2 regions of the Tessaracoccus sp. MC1865 genome follow, and region 2 is predicted to be linked to the other one. Evidence: riboswitches for the same ligand, from Rfam matches in the RefSeq annotation. Region 2 holds a riboswitch; the other holds the start of a gene.

Region 1 (10,559 bases), 1.0 Mb from region 2:
GCCGCTGTCGGCGCTCGACGTCTACGCCTCGACGGTGGGCGGAGCCCGGGTCACAGACCCTTCGGCAGACCTCGCCGCGGCAGTGGCCATCGCATCAGCCGCCCTGGACAGGCACTACCCCAAACGGCTCCTGGCCCTGGGCGAGGTGGGCCTGGCCGGAGACCTCCGCAGGGTGCCGGGTGCCGAGCGTCGCCTGGCAGAGGCGGGCCGGCTCGGCTTCGAATTGGCCATCATCCCCACCGGCTCGCGCGACGTCACGGCCCGGGTCCCCAAGCTCGGGAACCTGCGCGTGGTCGAGGTTCCCACTCTGGCAGACGCCCTGGGGGTACTGGATCTCCGGCGGCCCTGACCTCGCCCGGCCCCGTTGGGCGATTTTGCCGCGGTGACAGGATGCGCACGCCGCCACCGCGCGGCGCGGCTTAGGATACGAGGGCGCAGACAGCAGACGGAGGGCAGCAACACGTGAAGACCACCACCTCCATCCCGGGGCTGTTGGTACTGCACCTGAACGTGCAGTACAACGACGACGGGTGGTTCAAGGAGAACTGGCACCGGGCGTCCTTCGGTGCGGCCGGGTTGCCGGATTTCGGGCCGGTGCAGCAGAACGTCACGCACACCGTGGACCGCGGCGTCACGCGCGGCTTCCACGCCGAGCCATGGGACAGGCTCATCACGCTCACCAGCGGACGCGCCATGGGCGCCTGGGTGGATCTCCGGCCCGGCGAGTCCTTCGGCCGCACCTTCTACTGTGACCTGGACACCTCGGTGGCCGTGTTCGTGCCGCGCGGGGTGGCCAACGCCCACCAGGTCCTGGAGGACGGCACCACGTTCTCCTACCTGTTGGAGCACCACTGGACCCCCGATGCGCGCAAGCAGTCCGCCACCGCGAACCTCTTCGACCCGGCGCTGAACATCCCGTGGCCGATCTCACGGGACCGCGCGCTCGTCGCCCAGCGCGACGCGTCGCTGCCGCTACTGCAGGACGCCCCGCCGATGCCCCCACGACGCACGCTGGTCGTCGGCACCGACACCTCGTTGGGCAGGGCCCTGGCCCGCCAACTCCCTCAAGCCGTGGGCCTGCCCTCCTCCGCCTTCGATGCTGGAGCTGCCCCCATCGACCTCTGGGCGTTCGACACCATCATCGGGGCAGCCGGCAGACTCCCCACCGGGCTCCCGGACCAGTTCGAGCGCGAAGAGACGTGGTCGTCCGCCGCCGTCCGGGCACACCGGCTCGCGGAGATCGCCCGCACGCACCGGCTGCGCTACGTACACCTCTCGGCCGACGGGGCACTGCAAGGCCCGGGTCCCGAGCACGGTGAAACCGACGCGCTGGACCTCGGTCATCCGCACGGGCAGGCGCTGGCGGCCGGCGAACTGATCGCCGCGACGGTCCCCCGCCACCTGATCATCCGGACCGGCTGGGTGATGGACCCGGATGAGGGGTTCCTCCGCGACATGACCGCCCGGGCCCGGCACCACCAGCCCGTCACCGTGCTGGGAGATTACTTCGGCCGGTTGACCTTCACGGACAGCCTCGCGGCGGGAATCATCCACCTCGTCCGGACGGGGGCCGCTCCCGGCGTCTACAACCTGACCGGTGACGGCCGGTCGGTGAGCTGGGCGCAGGCGGCGCAGCGGGTGTTCCAGATCGTCGGCGCAGATCCGGCTCTGGTGCACAGTTCGGCTGTTGCCGATGCCCCATCCCCCGCCCTGCTGCGGCTCGACAAGATCAAGGCCACCGGCTTCAGACCGGACAACGCGTGGCTGGGCCTCATCGACAAGGTGCCCGGGGCCAAGCCCGCACCGCTGCCGGCCACCCCGGCGGCCGGTACCGCAGCGACAAGAATGCCTGGCAGGCCCTACACGGTCATGTTCGTCTGCACGGCCAACATCTGCCGCTCGGCCTATGCAGATGTCGTCGCCCGGGCGCGCAGGGTGCCGGGTCTCCGCTTCCTCTCGGCAGGGATCCAGGCCCTCGTCGGTCACGAGATCGACCCACCCATGGCGGCACGTGTCGTGGACGGCGACTCCTCCACCCACCGGGCCCGGCAACTGACCCGGGCCATGCTCGAAGAGGCGGACCTGGTGGTCGCCATGGCCGCAGACCACCGCCGCTACATCCTCGACAGCTGGCCGGCGCTCGGCCGCAAGGTGTTCGTCATCGGGCACATCGCCCGCGAACTCGCGTCCCTGCCGGAGTCGGCCACGCTCGCGGGCGTCACGGAGCATCTCTGGAGGCACCGCACCTCGGACACCTCTGACGACGTGCCGGACCCGTACGGCCGCGGCGACGCAGCCGCCAGGTCGGCAGCCGACAGCATCGACGCCCACCTCGACATCATCCTCGGGGCTCTTACGGAGCTGGCCGGCCGTGACTGAGTGGCTCCGCATCGGCGAGGTGTCCCGCCTCACCGGCCTCACGCACCGCACGTTGCGGCACTACGACGAACTCGGCCTGCTGGTGCCAAGCGGCCGTTCGTACGCTGATTACCGGCTCTACTCGCCGGAAGACATGGAGCGGCTGCTGGCAGTCCAACACCTCAAGTCACTGGGCCTCAGCCTGGACGAGGTGCGGCAGGTGCTGGACGACCCGGGAACGGACGCGGCTGAACTGATCGGCCGGCACATCGTGGCCGTCGAGGCGCGCATCGGCGAGGAGCAGGAACGGCTGGCCCGGCTCCAACGGCTGCGGGCAGCCGCGCAGACCGGGTGGGACGACGTGCTCGACGTGCTGTCGCTGGGCGAACAACTCCAGCACGAGGACCCCAGTGTGCGGTTCCGGGCCGCGCTCACCGAGCAGGGGGCGGCCGCCGTCGAAGACCTCGTGGAGAGGCTGCGCTCAGATCCGGAGCCGGGCGTCCGGGAAGCGGCCACCTGGGCGTTGGTGCACCGCGGCGCCGTCGTGATGAACGCCATCGCGTCGCTCGGGGACGGCGACGAGCGGGCACGCCGGTCACTGGCACACGTCCTGGGCAAACTCCGCGACCCGATGGGGATCGCCACGCTGGGAGAGCTCGCGCACGACGACTCCGAGGAGGTCGCCGCCAAGGCTGCGTTCGGGCTGGGGCAGGTCGGTGGCGAGGCCGCAGCGAAGCTGTTGGTGCCGCTGCTCTGCGACGAGCGCGGCGCGGTGCGTGAGGAGGCGTCCCGGAGCCTCGGGCGCATCCCCGAAGCAGGCTGGTTGCTCAGGGACGCAGCCGCGGACGCGTCGGCCGTCGCGCGGTTGCACGCCATGGAGGCCCTCGCAGGTCACTCGGATCCGGCCGACGTGCCGGTGCTCATCGCCGCGCTGCACGACGCGGACCCCGAGGTGCGCCTGGCCGCCCTACTGGCGCTGGGCGAACGACCCGAACCGGAGGCGGCCGCCGCCATCCGCGCGGAGGCCTCGTCGACAGACGATCGCACCCGGTTGGTGGCGCGGCGGTTGCTCCGGTCGTCCTAGTCCGCTGTACCACGTCGCGTCCCCACTGACTGCGGATTGAGCGCCCCGGCTGGTAGCGTCGATCACCCGAAACAGGAGGACGGCAATGAACAGCGACCAGTACCCCAGCAGCGGCCAGCTCCCAGAGGACATCACTCCCCTCCCCGGCGTGAAGGCGCAGGACCCGGACACGGGAGCGGAGGATCCCCGCCGTTCGGACGAGGAGATCGCCGACGAACTCGAAGACGATCCTGGGATCGATTCCGACACCGGCACCATCTTTGACGGGGACGACGACGACCTTGACGGCGACATCGACGAGGACGGCACCGACGACCTCGGCGCGGTGCCGTTCACACCCGTCCAGCCCAAGCATTTCGGCGGCTGACCGGGGCCCGTTGGTTGGCCAACGGGCCCCGGCGAGCGGCGAGAGCTCAGGAGGGGTTGTGCACCCGCTCCTCGAGGAACCGACCCGCGACGGCCGCGAGCGAGCGGTCGTCACCCTCAGCCACGCGGGCCAAGGCTTCGTCAGAGGCGTAGCCCAGTTGCCCGAGCGCGGAGACGGCGGCGAGCCGCACATCGGCGTCCTCGTCGGCCGTGGCCTGCTCCAGCGCCTCAGCCGCACCGTCCGCCTCGGGTCCGCCGACGTAGCCGAGCGCCTCGGCGGCGTGCTCCCGAACGGCCGTCGACTCGTCGGTCAGCCGTGCCACCAGTGCGGCCACACCGCCCTGGCCGAGCTTGCGGAAGGCGTCACTCAGCGCGTCGCGTTGCCAGTCGTCGCCGTCGCCCAAGCGGGCGGCCAGGTCACCGGCGGCCAAATGGCCGCCCGTGTTGGCAGCGGCCCGGTACGCCTTGAGCGCGACGTCCTTGTGCGGGTCCGCCACCAGCCCACGGACGTGCTCGAAGTGCTCCGGGTTGCCCACCTTGCTCACCACGTGGGCCCCGGTGAAACGGACGTGCTCGGAGTCGCTCTGCAGCATGGCGAGGATCTCGTCGTTAGCCTCATCGGCGTGCTGCACCACGGCCCACGTGAGGTCCTCCCGCACGCGTCCGTCGGTCTCCGTCTTCAGGTGCGCCAGCAGCGCCGGGACGACGGCCGGGTCCTTGATGGACCCGAGAGCCAGCGCGGCCATGCGACGGTCGGTGCCAACGGGGGAATCGAGCTGGTTGATGAGGGTCTGGGCATTTCGTGTCATGCCTCAGAACGTAAAGCCTCACGTCGCGTGAAGGTCAACCGGCGAAACCGAGGTCGACTACGCTGTGGGCAGAACCAGGGACAGGGAGCAACGATGCCGGACATGGCCATGATCACCAGGTTGGGCACGCTGCTGGTGCGCCACATGGGCGCCTTCAGCACGCAGAGCTCAGAGATCCCGGGTGACTCGCCGGACGGCAACAAGACGGCAGAGGACGCGCGCAACTTCACGCGGTCACTCGAGGAGATGGGCCCCACCTTCATCAAGTTCGGGCAACTCCTCTCCACGCGGCGCGACCTGCTGCCCGCCGTCTACACCGACGAGCTCAGCCGGCTGCAGGACGACGTCGAAGTCGTGCCCGTCGAACAGATCCGCGCGCGCATCGAAGAGTCGCTGGGCGCCTCCCTGAACGCGATGTTCTCGGAGTTCGACGACGTGCCGATCGCCGCGGCCTCCCTCGCGCAGGTGCACCGCGCGGTGACGAAGTCCGGCCGCGACGTCGTCGTGAAGGTGTTGCGCCCCGGCGTGCGCGACCGGGTGCGCAACGACCTCGATTCGCTCGCAGGCCTGGCAGATTTCGCGGACCACAACACACCCGTCGGCCCCCGCCTCGGTGCCGCGCGGATGCTGGCGCAGTTCCGGCGCTCCATGGCCGACGAACTGGACTACCGCAAGGAGGCGGCGAACCTGCGCCTGTTCGCGGACCTCGCCGAGGACGAGCGCGACCTCGTGGTGCCCACCCCCATCGACGACTACTCCACAGACGAGGTGCTCACGCTCGAGTTGATGCCCGGGAAGAAGATCACCGACGTCGGCAAGATCGAACTGCTCGACGTCGACGGCCCGGCTCTGGCGGGTTCGCTGTTCCACTTCATGCTGAAGGCCATGCTGGTGGACGGCATCCTCCACGCGGACCCCCACCCCGGCAACCTGTTCCTCACGCCGGACCACCGCATCGCCATCCTCGACGTGGGCATGGTGGTGCGCCTGCCCGCGCGGGTCCGGGCGTCGCTGGTGAAGCTGCTCGTGGCCATCGGCGACGCCGACGGCGAGGCCGCGGCCATGGTGCTGGCCGGGATGGGCCACCCGCTGGAGGACTACGACGCGGCGGCCTTCCGTGACTCCGTCACCCACCTCGTGTCCACCACGCTCGCCATGGGTCCGGATCTCCAGGCGGGCACCGTGCTGATGGAACTGGCCCGGCTCTCCGGGGAACACGGCCTCCGTCCTCCTGCCGAGATGACGATGGTGGCCAAATCGCTGCTGAACCTGGATCAGGCGACGCAGCACCTGGATCCCGGCTTCACGCCCATCGAGGCCATCCGGGCCAACGTCTCCACCATCCTCCGCGCCGGCTTCAGCCCGAGCGCCGGCCAGACGCTGCTGAGCGGGCTGGAGGGCAAGGAGTTCATCGAACGGCTCCCCCGCCGCGCGAACCGCATCCTCGACTCCCTCGCCGAGGGCGAGTTGAGCTTCAACATCAACGCCGTCGACGAGGATCGGCTCCACATGGTGCTGCACCAGGTGGCGAACCGGCTGTCGGTCGCGCTGATCCTGGCCGCGATCACGGTGGCGGCCGCCCTGCTGATGGTCGCCGACGTCGGGCCCCCCCTACTGGGCTACCCCGCGCTGGGCGCGATCTTCTTCCTCATCGCCGCCATCGGGGGCCTCGTCATGGTGGTCGGGATCCTCTTCGAGGACCGGCCCCCGGTCCGACGCGTCAAGCGCCGTGACAGGCGCCGCAAGCTGTACGACGACGCCCCGTAGACTGACCCCGACGTAAGGAGTCCAGGTGCCAAGGTCCGCCATCCGCCGCTATCTGCGGTTGCTCGCGCCGGGCACCCAGCTGCGCGGGGGCCTGGATCGCATCCTGCTCGGCCGCACCGGCGCCCTCATCGTGCTCGGCAACAACACGAGGGTCCAGCAGGTGTGCTCGGGCGGCTTCCAACTCGGCGTCGACTGCACCGAGCAGAATCTCCGCGAACTCGCGAAGCTCGACGGGGCGATCATCCTCTCCAACGACCTCAGCCGCATCGTGGCCGCCGGCGTGCACCTCGTGCCGGAGGGCGATCTTCCCACGGCCGAGACGGGCACCAGGCACCGGTCGGCGGACCGCACGGCCCAGTCTGCCGGCGTGCCGGTGGTCACCGTATCGGCCTCTATGAGCACCGTCTCCCTCTTCCTGGGGGGCCGGCGCCATCCCGTCGAGACCGTGCCCCAGGTGATCAGCCGGGCGAACCAGACGCTGGCCACTCTGTCGCGCGTCGTCACGCGGCTCACAGACCAGATGGAGCAGTTCACGCTGCTCGAGATCGGCGAGCAGGTCACCCTGCGCGACCTCACCCACGTCGCGCACCGCCTGGAACTCACCCGCAGGTTGTCCACGGAGATGCAGTTCCATGTGGACATCCTCGGGGTCGAGGGGAGGATGGTCGCGCTGCAGCACACGGAACTGGCCAGCCACTTCGAGGGGGTCGCGGATCTGCTGACGGAGGACTACGCGCACAACCTGTCGGACCCCTCGGAATTCGACCTGCTGGCCCTGCACAACTTCTCTCCCGAGGAACTCTTCAGCGGCGGCCTGGTGGCGGAGCGGCTGGGGTTCGGGGCGAACGCCAACCTGGAACAGAGCCTGGAGACGCGCGGCGTGCGACTCCTCTCCCGGGTGGGCCGGTTACCGGCGCCGATGGTGTCGAAGCTGGTGGGCAGGTACACCCTGCAGGAGATGTTCGGCGCCTCCGTGTCGCAGTTGATGGAGATCGACGGGATCGGCCCGCGCCGTGCGCGCCAGATCCGCGACGCCCTGCTGCGGATCACGGAATCCAGCGGTTCCTGACAGACGCCCGTCAGCCGCGAACCCCCTGGAGAGCACTTCCCGGACTGCGCTAAGGTGGACGCCGAACACAGGGGAGCGCCACCGGGGCGCTGAGAGTGCGGGAGGCCGCAGACCCTCAAACCTGATCCGGTTAGCACCGGCGTAGGGAGTTGGGAATTCTCCTCGGCATCCGCCGAGCCCTCCTCTTGAAGGAGCGGACATGAAGTTCTTCGTACACTCTGCCATCGCGGCCGCCGCCGTGCTGGCGCTGGCGGCCTGCGGCGGAGCGGCCACCCCGGGGGGCACGGAAGGCCCCGCGCGCGAGACGTCCGAGGCGCTCACCTCGTCGTCGACCTTGACGGTGGTGACCCACGATTCGTTCAGCCTGCCGGACGACCTCAAGGCCCGGTTCGCCGAGGAATCCGGCCTGGACGTGACCTACGTCCAGCCCGGCGACAGCGGCACCCTGGTCAACCAGCTCATCCTCACGAAGGACTCGCCGCTCGGCGACGTGGTGTTCGGCATCGACAACACCTACGCCTCGCGCGCCGCGGAGGAGGGTGTCCTCTCCGGTTACGAGTCAGAGGCCCTCCCGGAGGAGGCCAGGGCCATGGCCACCGAGGGCCTCACGCCCATCGACTTCGGCGACGTGTGCATCAACGCCGACAAGCGCTGGTTCGCCGAGCACGACCTGACCATCCCGGCCACCCTCGACGACCTCCTCAAACCCGAATACAAGGACCTCCTCGTCGTGACCCACCCGGCGTCCTCCTCGCCGGGCCTGGCCTTCCTGCTCGCCACCATCGGCGAGAAGGGCGACGGCTGGCTCGACTACTGGTCCGCCCTGGCGGACAACGGCCTGAAGGTCGCCTCGGGTTGGACCGAGGCCTACTACACGGACTTCTCGGGCGCCGACGGCGCAGGGCCCCGCCCGCTGGTGCTGAGCTACGCCACCTCCCCCGCGTACACAGTGGACGGGGACGAATCCACCACCGAAGCGCTGCTGGACACGTGCTTCCGCCAGGTCGAGTACGCCGGCGTCCTCGCGGGCGCCCAGAACGAGGAAGGCGCCCGCGCCTTCGTCGACTTCCTGCTCAGCCCCGAGGTGCAGAGCGTGTTCCCCACCGAGATGTACATGTACCCCGCGGTGACCGACACCGAACTGCCCGAGGAGTGGGCCCGCTTCGCGCCGCTGGCACCGTCGCCGGTGGAGGTCTCCCCCGAAGAGATCGACGCGAACCGCGACCAGTGGATCCGTGACTGGACCGAGGCCATGGGGTGAGATCGACCCTGGGTTGGCGGCTGGGATGGGCGCTGACGGCGCTCGTTCCGGCCGCCTTCCTGACGCTCTTCTTCGCGTGGCCCGCCGCCGCGCTCGTGCTGCGGGGCTTCCACGACGACACCTCATGGACGCTCGAGGGTTTCAGCTCAGTCTTCGGCTCCCGCCGCACCTGGGGGGCCATCTGGTTCACCCTCGGCACGGCCACCGCCTCCACGCTGCTGTGTCTGGTGCTCGGGTTGCCGGGCGCCTACCTCCTCTACCGCTGCCGGTTCCGCGGCCGCGACACCTTGCGCGCCCTCATCACCATCCCCTTCGTGCTGCCCACGGTGGTGGTGGGCGTCGCATTCGGCTCATTGCTGCGCCCCGACGGGCTGCTCGGCTGGCTCGGCCTGGCCGGCACCCCGGCCGCCATCCTCGCCGCGATGGTGTTCTTCAACTACTCCGTGATCGTGCGCACGGTGGGCACCCTCTGGGCGCGCCTCGACCCGCGCCTGGCCCAGGCCGCCGGCACGCTGGGCGCCTCTCCCCTCCGCACACTGCGCACCGTGACGCTGCCGGCGCTGACGCCGGCGATCGTCTCCGGCGCATCCCTGGTGTTCCTGTTCAGCGCCTCCAGCTACGGCATTGTGATGGTGCTGGGCCAGACCCGCTACCGCACCATCGAGACCGAGATCTGGTTCCTCACCACGCAACTCCTCGACCTGCCGTCGGCCGCCGCCCTGTCGATCACCCAGCTCGTCATCGTGTCCGCCGCTCTCTGGCTGAGCGGCCGCGCCCAGGCCCGCATGACCCGCGCCCTGAGGCTGCAACCCGACGTCGACTCGGAGCGCGGCCTCTCCCTGCGCCGCGACGGTCCGGCGCTCGGCCTGACGCTGGCCGTGGCCGTGGCGCTGCTCGGCCTCCCCCTCGCCAACCTCGCGTGGCGCTCACTGCACCGCGACGGTGGGTTCACCGTCGTCAACTACCTGCAACTCGCCGCCGAGGGCGGCGCCGGAGTGAGCGTGTGGGCAGCACTCCGCACCTCACTGGTCACAGCCATCGCAGCGACGGCCATCGCCGTGACCCTCGGGCTGCTCGTGGCGCTCGTCGCCTCCAGGCGACCCCGACGCGCGGCGGGCAGATCCGCACTGGCCGTGGTGGAGTCGCTGTTCCTGCTGCCGCTGGGCGTGTCCGCCGTCACCGTGGGCTTCGGCTATCTGATCACGCTGAACCGGCCGCCGCTGGACCTCCGCTCCAGCATCGTGCTCATCCCCGTGGCCCAGGCCGTCGTCGCCCTGCCGCTCGTGGTCCGCACACTGCTGCCCACCCTGCGCGCCATCGACCCCCGCCAACTCGAGGCCGCGGCCACGCTGGGCTCCACGCCCTGGCAGGTGGTGCGCCGCATCGAGCTGCCCCATCTCGGCCGGGCGGTGGGCCTGGCGGTGGGGTTCGCCTTCGCCACCTCGCTGGGTGAGTTCGGTGCCACGAGTTTCCTGGCCCGGCCGGACAACCCGACGCTGCCTGTGTTGATCTTCCGGCTGTTCGGCCGCCCGGGCGCAGAGAACTACGGCGTGGCGCTGGCCGCCTCCGTGGTGCTGGCAGGATTGGCAGGGATCACGATGGCCGCCGCCGAACGCCTGCGGCCGAAGGAGGTGGCCGCGTGGTGACCGGTCTGGAAGTACGCGATGTGTCGGTCCGTTACGGCCGCACGGTCGCCGTCGACGACGTGTCGCTCCGGGTGGAGCCGGGCACGATCGTGGCGCTGCTGGGCGCGTCCGGATCCGGCAAGTCGACGCTGCTGCGGGCCATCGCCGGCCTGCAACCCCTCTCGTCGGGGGCCATCCTCTGGGACGGCGAGGACCTCGC
Region 2 (10,559 bases):
TCAGGCCGAGGACGGTGCAGATCACCGGGGCCACGAGCACCCACATGATGTTGTTGCGGATGGCGGTGAACGTGGTGTCGTTGGTGAACATCGTCACGTAGTTCTGCCAGCCGGTGAAGTTGTCCCCGCTCCTGTCGTAGAGCGAGCGCACCAGGGTGAACACGATGGGGTAGGCGACGAGCGCGCCGAGCACCAGGAGGGCCGGCGCCAGGAAGGAAGCGATGATCAACCCGCGCTTCAAGCGACCCGAGGACCGGGGCTTGTGAACCCCGGTCCTCGGACGCTCTGGCGCGGTGACTACAGCAGTCACCGGAAGCCTTGTCAGCCGCCGTATGCCGACGCGGCAGCAGCCTCGAGGCGCTGCATGGTGCCGTCGACATCAGACGGGTTCTCGTAGAAGGTGATCATTTCCTGCCAGAAGCCCTGGCCCTGCGTGCCGCCGAACGCGCTGGGCGTCAGGTCGGACATGTCGAAGCGGAACGCCTCCGCACCCACGAGGGCCTCGGCGATCTGGCGGGAGGTGTCGTCCGGGTACAGCGAGGTGTCGACACCGTTGTTCGGCGAGGTCAGGCCGCCCAGGGGCACCCACACCGAAGCGGCTTCGGGTGAGGCGAGGTAGGCCATGAGCGCGTTGGTGGCCTCGTCGTCGGTGAACTGGATGGCGACGTCGCCGCCGCCGACCACTGCCGCTTCGGAGCCGTTGACCGACGGGAAGTCGAAGAACAGGGCGTTCTCGCCGACGGTGGAGTTGCCGTCCTCGGTGATGACGCCGGCCACGAAGTCGCCTTCGTAGACGGTGCCGGCCTGCGGGTCAGCCCCGAAGACCTCAGTGATGGACTCGGGGAAGCCGCGCTGGGCGCCGCCCTCCTGCACCAGATCCGTGCCCCACAGCTGGGCCAGCACGTCGAGAGCCTCCTTGACCGACGGATCCGTCCAGGGGATCTCGTGGTTGGCGAGCTGGTCGTACATCTCGGGGCCGGCGGTGCGCAGGTAGACGTTCTCGAACCAGTCCGTCAGCGGCCAGCCGACGTCGGCGCCCACGGAGATGCCGGCATAACCCGCGTCGCGGATCAGGCCGAGCTGTTCGAGGAAGCCCTCCCAGTCTTCGGCGGCGGCGGGATCTGCGCCGGCCTCACTCCAGAGGTCGGCGTTGTACCACATGGTGGATTTGTTGGCCGCCTTGAACCAGACGCCGTAGAGCTCTCCGTCCACGCTGCCGAGGTCGAGCCAGGACTGCGAGTAGTTCTCCTCGACGGCGGCCTTGACGTCGTCTGACAGCGGCATGATGCTGCCGTCAGCGGCGAGCTGCTGCATGAGGGCCGGCTGGCCCACGACGGCGACGTTGGGCGGCGTGCCGCCCTCGAGCTGGCCGGAGATGTAGGTGGGGCCGTTGTCGCCGAAGCTGGTGTAGGTCACGCTGGCTCCGGTGGCGTCCTCGAACTGCTGAAGGACGGCCTCGAAGTTGGCCTGCTCCGCGCCGGACCAGGCGGCGACGACGTTGAGGGTGGTGCCGGACAGGTCCGCCGCGGCGCCGTCGCCACCGGACGTGCTCTCGCTGGGGGACGCGCTTTCGCTGCCCATGGGGCTTTCGCCCGCAGCGCTCGGGCTGGCGCCAGTGGTCCCGCCGTCGGTGCCGGCGGTGGGTTCCACATCGCCGTTTCCGCAGGCGCTGAACAGGGCGACGCTGGCCATGCCGAGAGCGGCGAGGGCCGCTACGTGTTTACGGGATCGATTGAACATGTGTCTCCTTCGTTTGCGACGACACCTTCAGCGTCGCTCTCGCGACAGCGTCGTCGTCTAGCCGGTGAACACCTCCAACCTAGCCACCGGTCAGCGCCTGTTCACGCTAACAAATGTCTCTTTTCGCTAACTTTTCCACTATCCCCTCCGCGTGCTTAGGGTGGAGGTATGGCAGTGACGCTGATTCTCGTCCGGCACGCGAAATCCGACTGGCACGTGGACGTCCCGGACCGCCTCCGTCCACTGTCTGACAGGGGTGTTCGCCAGGCATCGGCCACCGCCCAGTGGCTGGGCGCGACCTTCGGCCGGGTGGACCTCGCCGTCGTCTCGGTGGCGACGCGGGCCCAACAGACCTGGGGGATCTTGTCCGCACATCTCCACCCCGCCTCAGGAACAATCGACTCGGAAGACGCCTACACCTTCGGCGGGGAGGAACTGGCAGACGTTGTCTCCGCGCTGCCGGGCTCTGCGTCGACGGTGGTCCTCGTGGGGCACAACCCCGCGCTGGAGGAATTGATCGGGCTGTCCACCGGACATTCCGTCCCCATGCGGACGTCGGCCGTGGCGGTCCTCGAACTCCCCAACTGGGGCGCCGTCGCCGAGGGCAAGGGCACCGTCATCGCCGCCGGGCGACCGGCGGACGACAGCTGGTCGGTGCGCCCGTGATCCCGGGGTGAACCTCAGCGCAGCAACGCGAGCAGGTCGTGGCGCGGTCCGCCGACGTCGGTCCAGTCCGCGATGAGCGTGCCCAGCGCGTCGCCGGGCACGTCGGACGAGCGCTCCAGCACCCGCACCAGTTCCACCTCTGCGTCCGACCCCTCGCCCGGCACCACGCCGCTGCCGTGGACGTCCATGACCAGCGGCAACACGTTGCCATCGTGGTCGTGCACATCCGCCTGGCCGTCCGCCTCCCGGATGACACGCTCCAACTCCGCCATGAACACCGGGTCCGTGGCCGCGTCGTAGCAGTAGCGGGTGCCCAGCACGGAGTGCTCGAGGGTGCCGATGAGGTCTCCCCCGTCCAGCGGGGCGGCCCGCCAGGTGACCGGAACGAAGTAGGCGTGCACGCCGTCGGAGATGACCATGGAATCCAGCCCGACCTCACCGTCAGGGTCCACCAGGCGGAAGTTGGCGACGCGTTCGAGCCTGCCCGCGTCGCCGAAGAACCAGTGCTGCCGCGGCAGCCAGCCCTGCAGCAACTCGATCTTGGTGGGGCGGAGTTCTGCTCCGACGTGGACTTCAGCTGCGCCGCTCATGGTGCCTCCTCGCGTCATTCACAACCTTAGGCGGTGCGTGGGGCAGCCCCAGCGGAGTTCGGGTTGCGGCCGATGCTGACCTTCAACCGCCTCCGGTGGGCGACAAGGTGGCCGTGCCGCTGTTGATCGCCACAGACCAGGAGCAGGGCTCACCTGCCCTGATGGTCGGCGAACCACTGGGCCCCGGCCGGCTCGAGCGCTCTGGCGACCTCCACCATCTCATCTGAGCTCCAGTCGCTGTCGCCGCCGTCGGGCCACAGTTCCGCGTCCACCTCTCCCAACTCGCGGCAGACCCGCCTGAACGACCGGCCCTCCCCGGAAGCGAAGATGTCGTCCCCCAGGTCGGTGACGTTGCCCTCGCCGCATTCCCGGACCGCGGTGGGCTCCAGCACGATGCGCAGCCAACCCGTGTGCTCCGGCGTGCGCAGGTCGTAGATGACCTGCTCCGGCTCCGCCAGGACCAGGCGGAGTTCGGGCGCCTCGATGCTGGTGGGCGCGACGAGGGGCAGCGTGGCGGTCCGGAACTTCTCGGCCCGCTGCTGCAGTTGGCTGCGACGGTCCAGGTGATCGCCCAGGGTGAGGAGCGCCACCCCCACCGCGGTCGCCGCCAGCAGGGCGACGGCGCCGACGAGGAGCCGCCGGGGTTTCAGCCCGGAGGCCGTCAACGCCGCCGCCACCGGCGCAAGGAATGCCAACAGCAGACCGGTGCGTTCGGGCGCGCCGTCGAAGGTCGTGAAGAGCGCGACGCCCGCCGCGGCCACGGCGAGCAGGACCGGCACGAACCACCAGCGCAGCCCCAGCCTCGCGGCCAGGAAGACCACGACGACCACGCCCAGCGCCGCGCCGGCGAGGGCGCCCAGGAAGGCGTAGCCGACGTTGCAGAGGAAACCGCTGCACGGGACCAGCGCCGCCCCGACGCCGCCCAGCAGGGCGGGGACGAGGATGGACAGGTAGGCCAGTCCCGCGCCCAGCCACAGGAGCGAGCCGGCGCTGTGCTTCGGGGGCTGGGTGCGCGGCATTCCTGCAGGGTAGCCGGGGAGGGGTCTAGCCGGTGGCGGCGAAGCGCTTCGCGGAGCGGGCTTTCGCCTTCACCGCCTCCTCCTGCCGGTTCTTCGCCGGCGCTACGGTCACGAGGTCCTCCAGGAGGTGGCGCGTGATGTGCGCGACCTCCTCGACGGCGCGGTTGAACGCCTCCTCATTGGCCTTGCTCGGCTTCGTGGTGCCGGAGACCTTGCGGACGAACTGCAGCGCGGCGGCGTGCACCTCGTCGTGCGTGGCGGGCGGTTCGAAGTTGTTCAACGGGCGGATGTTGCGGCACATACCCAGATCTCCTACGTGGTGCCCTCGTAGAGGCCGATGGGGTTGCCGTCCGGGTCCTCGAACACGGCGAACCAACTGGTGGGGGTGACCTCGGTCTTCTCCATCACGACCGTGGCGCCGTGGTCCTTCGCGACGCTGAGGGTGTCGTCGATGGAATCCACCTCGACGTAGGAGCGGGGCTGGGTGAAGCCGTCGCCCCGCGGGGCGAGGCCGCCGCCACTGATCTGGTTGGGGGCGCGCCACATCGGGTAGCCCTCGAAACCGGGGAACTCCTGGATGTCCCACCCGAACAAGGTGGAGTAGAAGTCCTGCGACCGTTTGAGGTCTGAGACCGGAATGTCAATGTGGGTGATGTCGCCGTGAGCCACGGGAGCCTCCTTCACACTCGGTTGCCACCAGCCTAAGCCGGGCCTCGGCCCAATGCCAGGGGTTTCCGCACCTCGCAGATGCGGGATCGCGGGCGGTCCGGTGAAGGTGGACGCTCGTTGCGGCAGGGCGCCCGCAGGCGGCGCGGGTGGCGTGCCACGATGGTTGACATGTTGGCCCTGGTGAAGACAGCTCCCGGCCCCGGGCTGGAGCTCATGGACATGCCCATCCCCGTCCCCGGCCCCAACGACGTGCTCATCAAGATCCGGCGCACCGGCATCTGCGGGACCGACGTGCACATCGACCGCTGGGACGGCTGGGCCGAGAAGAACGTGAAGTGCCCCCGCATCATCGGGCACGAGTTCTGCGGCGACATCGTGGAGCTGGGCTCGTCTGTGACCAACCTCGAGGTGGGCCAGTTCGTCTCCGGCGAGGGGCACTACGTGTGCGGGCGTTGCCGGGCCTGCCTGGCCGGCAAGCGGCATCTCTGCCGCAACTACAAGGGCATCGGCTACCACGTCGACGGCGTGTTCTGTGAGTACTTCGTGATGCCCGCCCGCAACGTGTGGGTGCATCCCGACGGCATGAACCCGGACGTGGCCGCCATCTTCGACCCGTTCGGCAACGCCGTGCACGCCGCGCTCCAGTTCCCCGCCCTGGCTGAGGACGTGCTCGTCACGGGCGCCGGGCCCATCGGCATCATGTCCGCGCTGGTGGCCAAGTTCCAGGGCGCCCGCAACGTGGTGATCACGGACCTGTCCGACGAGCGGCTGGAACTGGCCCGCTCGCTGGGGCTCACGTCGACCGTGAACACCGGGGTGGAGCGGCTGGAGGACGTTTACGAGCGCTTCGGCATGGTGGAGGGCTTCGACATCGGCCTCGAGATGTCCGGCTCCGGGCCCGCGCTGCGCTCGATGATCGACAACATGACGCACGGTGGGCGCATCGCGCTGCTGGGGTCGCCGACGCAGGAACTCACCGTCGACTTCGCCACCATCATCTTCAACATGCTCACCATCCAGGGCGTGACCGGGCGCGAGATCTTCGAGACCTGGTACGCCATGAACGCGCTGATCCGCTCCGGTCTGGACATCTCCGGCGTGATCACGCACCGGTTCCCGGCCGAGTCTTTCGCTGAAGCCTTCGAGGTCGCCTCGGATGGCCGGTCCGGCAAGGTCATCCTCACGTGGGACTGACCACGTCGCATGGGATCCCCGCCAGTTACTTTCCGAACAGGAGCACCATGACCTTCCTCGATGACATCAACCAGCAGATCCAGGCCCTCCGCGACGAGGGGCTGTACAAGGAGGAGGCCCCGCTCACGACGGCGCAGGCCGCGCATGTCGGCACGCTCGGCGGCGAGGTCATCAACCTGTGCGCCAACAACTACCTGGGCCTGGCGGACTCCCCCGAACTGATCGCCGCCGCGAAGGAGGCGCTCGACCGCTGGGGCTTCGGCATGGCGTCGGTGCGGTTCATCTGCGGCACCCAGACGCAGCACCAGGACCTGGAGGCGAAGCTCGCCGGCTTCCTCCGGAAGGGCGCCGAGGGCTTCGACACGATCCTCTACTCGTCGTGCTTCGACGCGAACACCGGCCTGTTCGAGACCGTCTTCGGGCCCGAGGACGCCATCATCTCCGACGAGCTCAACCACGCGTCGATCATCGACGGCGTGCGCCTGACGAAGTCGCAGCGCCTGCGATACCGCAACCGGAGCCTCGACGACCTGCGCGCCCAGCTGGAGGCCGCCAGGGGCGCGCGCCACCGGGTGATCGCCACAGACGGCGTCTTCTCGATGGACGGCTACGTGGCGCCCCTCGACGACATCTGCACGCTCGCCGATGAATACGGCGCGTTGGTGATGGTCGACGACTCCCACGCCGTCGGCTTCATCGGCGACACCGGCGCCGGCACGCCGGAACTGTTCGGTGTGACCGAGCGGGTCGACATCCTCACGGGCACGCTGGGCAAGGCTTTGGGCGGCGCGTCGGGTGGCTTCACCTGCGCGCGTGGGCCCATCGTCGAGTTGCTGCGCCAGAAGTCGCGGCCGTACCTGTTCAGCAACTCGCTCGCCCCCGCCATCACGGCCTCGGCGATCGCGGTGATCGACCTCATCGCCTCCCGGCCCGAACTGCTCGACCGGCTCCGCGAAAACACGGCCTACTTCCGCCGCCGGATCGTCGAGGAGGGCTTCGAGGTGCCCGAGTCTGACCACCCCATCGTCCCCGTGATGATCGGCGACGCGGCGCTGGCCGCCCAGATGGCCGACGAGATCCTCTCCCGAGGCGTCTACGTCCGCGCGTTCTCGTTCCCGGTCGTGCCCCGCGGCAAGGCGCGGATCCGCACCCAGTTGTCCGCCGCCCTGACCAGGGAGGACCTGGACGCGGCGGTGGCGGCGTTCGTCGCCGCCCGGGACGCCGTGGCCCGCTGACCGTCAGGCGACACTGGTAGGGTCGGGGCGAAGCCGGGGTGCCCCGCAGGAGGGCTGAGAACACACCCGTAGTCACCTGATCTAGGTCGTTCTAGCGAAGGGAGCAATCCATGACCGGCATTGCCCGCATCCTCGGCGCCGTCCGCGCCACCACCCCGTTGGTGCACTGCATGACCAACACCGTGGTGCCCGAGATCACCGCCAACGTGCTGCTCGCCGTCGGCGCGGCGCCCGCCATGATCGACCTGCCCGAGGAGGCGGAGATCTTCGCCGGCCTCGCGTCGGCGCTGCTGATCAACGTGGGCAACGGCTCAGCCGAGCAGCACGCCGGCATGCGCCTCGCCGCCCCCGCCGCCGCAGCCGCGGGAAAGCCGTGGGTGCTGGACCCGGTCGCCGTCGGCGGCCTGCCGGTGCGCACCCAACTCGCCCGCGACCTCCTCGCCCACCGCCCTGCCGCCATCCGCGCCAACGCCTCCGAGATCCTCGGCCTGGCCGGCACGTCGGCCGGGGGCCGCGGGGTGGACGCCACCGACGAGGTGGAGGCCGCCGTCGGCACCGCCCGCGAACTCAACGCCACCACCGGCGCAGTCGTCGCCATCTCCGGCCCCGTGGACGTGATCGTGTCCGCCGGCCGGATCACCCGGGTCACGGGCGGCGACGCCCTCATGCCGCTGGTGATCGGCACCGGCTGCGCGCTGGGCGCCACCGTCGCGGCCTGCCTCGCCGTCGCCGAGAGCGAGGCGGACCGGCACGACGCCGTGGTCGCCGCACACGCCATCTTCGGCGCGGCCGGAATCGCCGCTGCCCGGGGGGCTTCGGCCCCCGGCACCTTCCGCACCCTCTGGCTCGACGCGTTGCACGCGCTGACGCCGGCAGAGGTGGAAGGACTCGTCACAGTCGAGGAGGACTGATGCAGGCCCACAAGAAGCTGGCCAAACAGGTGGACTGGCGGCTCTACGTCGTCACGGACACGGAGCTCGCGGGCGGCCCGGACAGGGTGCCGCGGATCGTCGAGCAGGCGGTGCTGGGCGGCGCCGGAGTCGTCCAAGTGCGCGACAAGCACATGTCGGAGGTCGAGTTCCTCCACCTCACTCAGGCCTGCGTCGACGCCACCCAGCGCGTGTTCGACGCCACCGGCCACCGCGCCGCCATCTTCGTCAACGACCGCCTCGACATCGCCGCGGACCTCGGCCTCCACTTCCACATGGGGCAGAGCGACGGCGACATCGCAGAGGCCCGACGGCGGCTCGGGCAGGACCTGATGATCGGCCTGTCCATCTCCAACAGCGAGCAACTGCGCACCGAACTGCGCCACCAGACCGCCGACGTGTTGGGCCTGTCGCCCATCTGGAACACCAGCACCAAGACCGACACCGAACCGCCGCTGGAACTGCAGGGCGCCGAACAGATCGTGCGCGAGACGGCCGGTCGTGCGAAGACCGTCGCCATCGGCGGCATCAACCAGGTCAACGCCCGATGGGTGATCGACACGGGGGTGGACGGCATCTGCGTCGTGTCCGCCATCATGACCGCCCCGGACCCGCTGGCCGCAGCCAAGGAACTCATGTGGCTCTGGAGGACCCGATGACCACGCCCAAGATCGCCCTCAGCATCGCCGGCTCGGACCCCAGCGGCGGCGCCGGCATCCAGGCCGACCTCAAGACCTTCCACGCGCTGGGCGTCTACGGCACCGCCGCGCTCGCCGGCCTCACCGCCCAGAACACGCAGGGCGTGCGCGAGGCCCGAGCCGTCGATCCCGCCTTCGTGCGCAGCCAGATCGAGGCGGTGCTCGACGACCTCCCCGTCGCCGCCACCAAGCTCGGCATGCTCTCGAACGCCGAGGTCGCGGGCGTCGTTGCGGACCTGCTCGAGGAGCGGCGCGCCGACTTCGGCGTCGTGGTCCTCGACCCCGTCATGGTCGCCACCTCCGGCGACACACTCCTCCAGGACGACGCCGTCGTCGTCGTCCGCGAGCGGCTCATGCGCCTGGCGGACGTGGTCACGCCCAATGTCCCGGAGGCCGCGGTACTCCTGGGTGCCTCCCCGGCCACGGACAGCGACGGCGTCATCGCGCAGGCGAAGGCGCTCGTCGGGGCCGGCGCCAGGGCCGCGCTGGTCAAGGGTGGCCACCTGTCCGACGACGAGGTCACCGACGCCTTCGCCACCTCCGACGGCGTGGCCATCCTCAGCGGCCCCCGGATCAGGTCGCGGCACACGCACGGCACCGGCTGCACGCTGTCGTCGGCGATCGCCGCCCACGCGGCGCGCAACGGCGACACGCTGCGCACCGGTGTGCGGCTGCCCAGCATCGAACAGGCCCGCGACTACCTCATGCGGGCCATCGCGTCCGGCGCCGGCTGGACGCTCTCCCGAACGCCAGACCTGGGCCACGGACCCGTGGACCACTTCGTAGAAAGCACGCGATGACCATCACCTGGACGACCGGCGAATTCAGCGCCATGGCATGGGAGGCCACGGCGGGGATCCGCCGCCGCATCGACGACCTCCCGCTGCTGACCGAACTCGCGGACGGCACCCTCGACGTCACCCGCTTCGTGGAATACCTCGTGCAGGACGACTTCTACCTGCGCGGCTACACCCGCGCCCTCGCGATGCTCGCTACCCGCGCTCCCTTCCCGGAGGCCGCGGGCTTCTGGGCGGCGAGCGCCGGCGGCGCCGTCGCCGCGGAGGTGGAGATGCACGCCGCGCTGATGAGCGACCCGGCGCTGGCCGGCGCGCCCCGCCCCACCGTCGCGTCCCCCACCACCCGCGCCTATGTCAACATGCTGCAGGCCATGACGGCCTACGAACGCTACGAGGTGGGAGTCGCCGCGGTGCTCCCCTGCTTCTGGGTCTACGCCGACGTCGGCGCCCGGCTCGCGGAGACCGCCTCGGCCGTGCGGGACCACCCCTTCGGCCACTGGGCGGCCTCCTACGCGGACCCCGCCTTCCAGGACGCCACCAGACGCGCCATCGAGCTGATGGACGCGGCCGCCGCGACGGCGGACGAGACGACTCGCGGGCAGATGCTCACCGCCTTCGTCGACGCCACCTATTACGAGGAGCAGTTCTGGGCGAAGTCCTACGCCCAGGAGGCCTGGACGATCTGACCCGCCGACGCCCAGTGACACAGTTCGCTCCCACGCCCTCAGAGGGCGCGGGAGCGAACTTGTTGAGCGGTGTGGTCAGCAGCCGCCGAAGCTCACGTCCTCGGTGTACTTCTGCGCCGAGATCTCCACGATCACGTCGGTGTCCTTCATCGGGGTCAGCGGTGCGTAGCGCGCGCCGCCGCCCGGGTAGGGCTCGCCCTCGACGCGGAACTGCAGTTCGCGGTCGCCGAGCCTGACGGAGCCGAGGTACTGCAGCTCGCCATGGTTCTGCTTGCGCACCTGCTTGAAGTCCGCGCCGTAGATCGCCTTGATCTGGGCCACGGTCATGCCGACCTC

Evidence for each region. Region 2 has a riboswitch for thiamine pyrophosphate ahead of thiM (hydroxyethylthiazole kinase). Riboswitches for the same ligand answer to the same signal wherever they lie in the genome.
Region 1: it holds a riboswitch for thiamine pyrophosphate, as region 2 does, so the genes downstream of both, J7D54_RS11430 (thiamine ABC transporter substrate binding subunit) here and thiM (hydroxyethylthiazole kinase) in region 2, are expected to answer to the same signal.

The regions. Positions count from the first base shown of each region.
Region 1 covers NZ_CP072596.1:2,439,780-2,450,338, forward strand. The annotation lists gene radA (DNA repair protein RadA) at 1-349, shown strand, start outside; gene J7D54_RS11400 (dTDP-4-dehydrorhamnose 3,5-epimerase family protein) at 463-2,379, shown strand; gene J7D54_RS11405 (HEAT repeat domain-containing protein) at 2,372-3,442, shown strand; gene J7D54_RS11410 (hypothetical protein) at 3,528-3,809, shown strand; gene J7D54_RS11415 (HEAT repeat domain-containing protein) at 3,856-4,617, opposite strand; gene J7D54_RS11420 (AarF/ABC1/UbiB kinase family protein) at 4,720-6,384, shown strand; gene disA (DNA integrity scanning diadenylate cyclase DisA) at 6,410-7,453, shown strand; TPP riboswitch at 7,513-7,619, shown strand; gene J7D54_RS11430 (thiamine ABC transporter substrate binding subunit) at 7,653-8,714, shown strand; gene J7D54_RS11435 (iron ABC transporter permease) at 8,711-10,360, shown strand; gene J7D54_RS11440 (ABC transporter ATP-binding protein) at 10,354-10,559, shown strand, end outside.
Region 2 covers NZ_CP072596.1:417,266-427,824, reverse strand. The annotation lists gene J7D54_RS01770 (carbohydrate ABC transporter permease) at 1-229, opposite strand, end outside; gene J7D54_RS01765 (ABC transporter substrate-binding protein) at 322-1,740, opposite strand; gene J7D54_RS01760 (histidine phosphatase family protein) at 1,909-2,406, shown strand; gene J7D54_RS01755 (hypothetical protein) at 2,421-2,996, opposite strand; gene J7D54_RS01750 (hypothetical protein) at 3,146-4,015, opposite strand; gene J7D54_RS01745 (DUF2277 domain-containing protein) at 4,041-4,316, opposite strand; gene J7D54_RS01740 (VOC family protein) at 4,328-4,684, opposite strand; gene tdh (L-threonine 3-dehydrogenase) at 4,853-5,878, shown strand; gene J7D54_RS01730 (glycine C-acetyltransferase) at 5,926-7,113, shown strand; TPP riboswitch at 7,138-7,233, shown strand; gene thiM (hydroxyethylthiazole kinase) at 7,224-8,024, shown strand; gene thiE (thiamine phosphate synthase) at 8,024-8,701, shown strand; gene thiD (bifunctional hydroxymethylpyrimidine kinase/phosphomethylpyrimidine kinase) at 8,698-9,540, shown strand; gene J7D54_RS01710 (TenA family protein) at 9,537-10,223, shown strand; gene J7D54_RS01705 (hypothetical protein) at 10,299-10,559, opposite strand, start outside.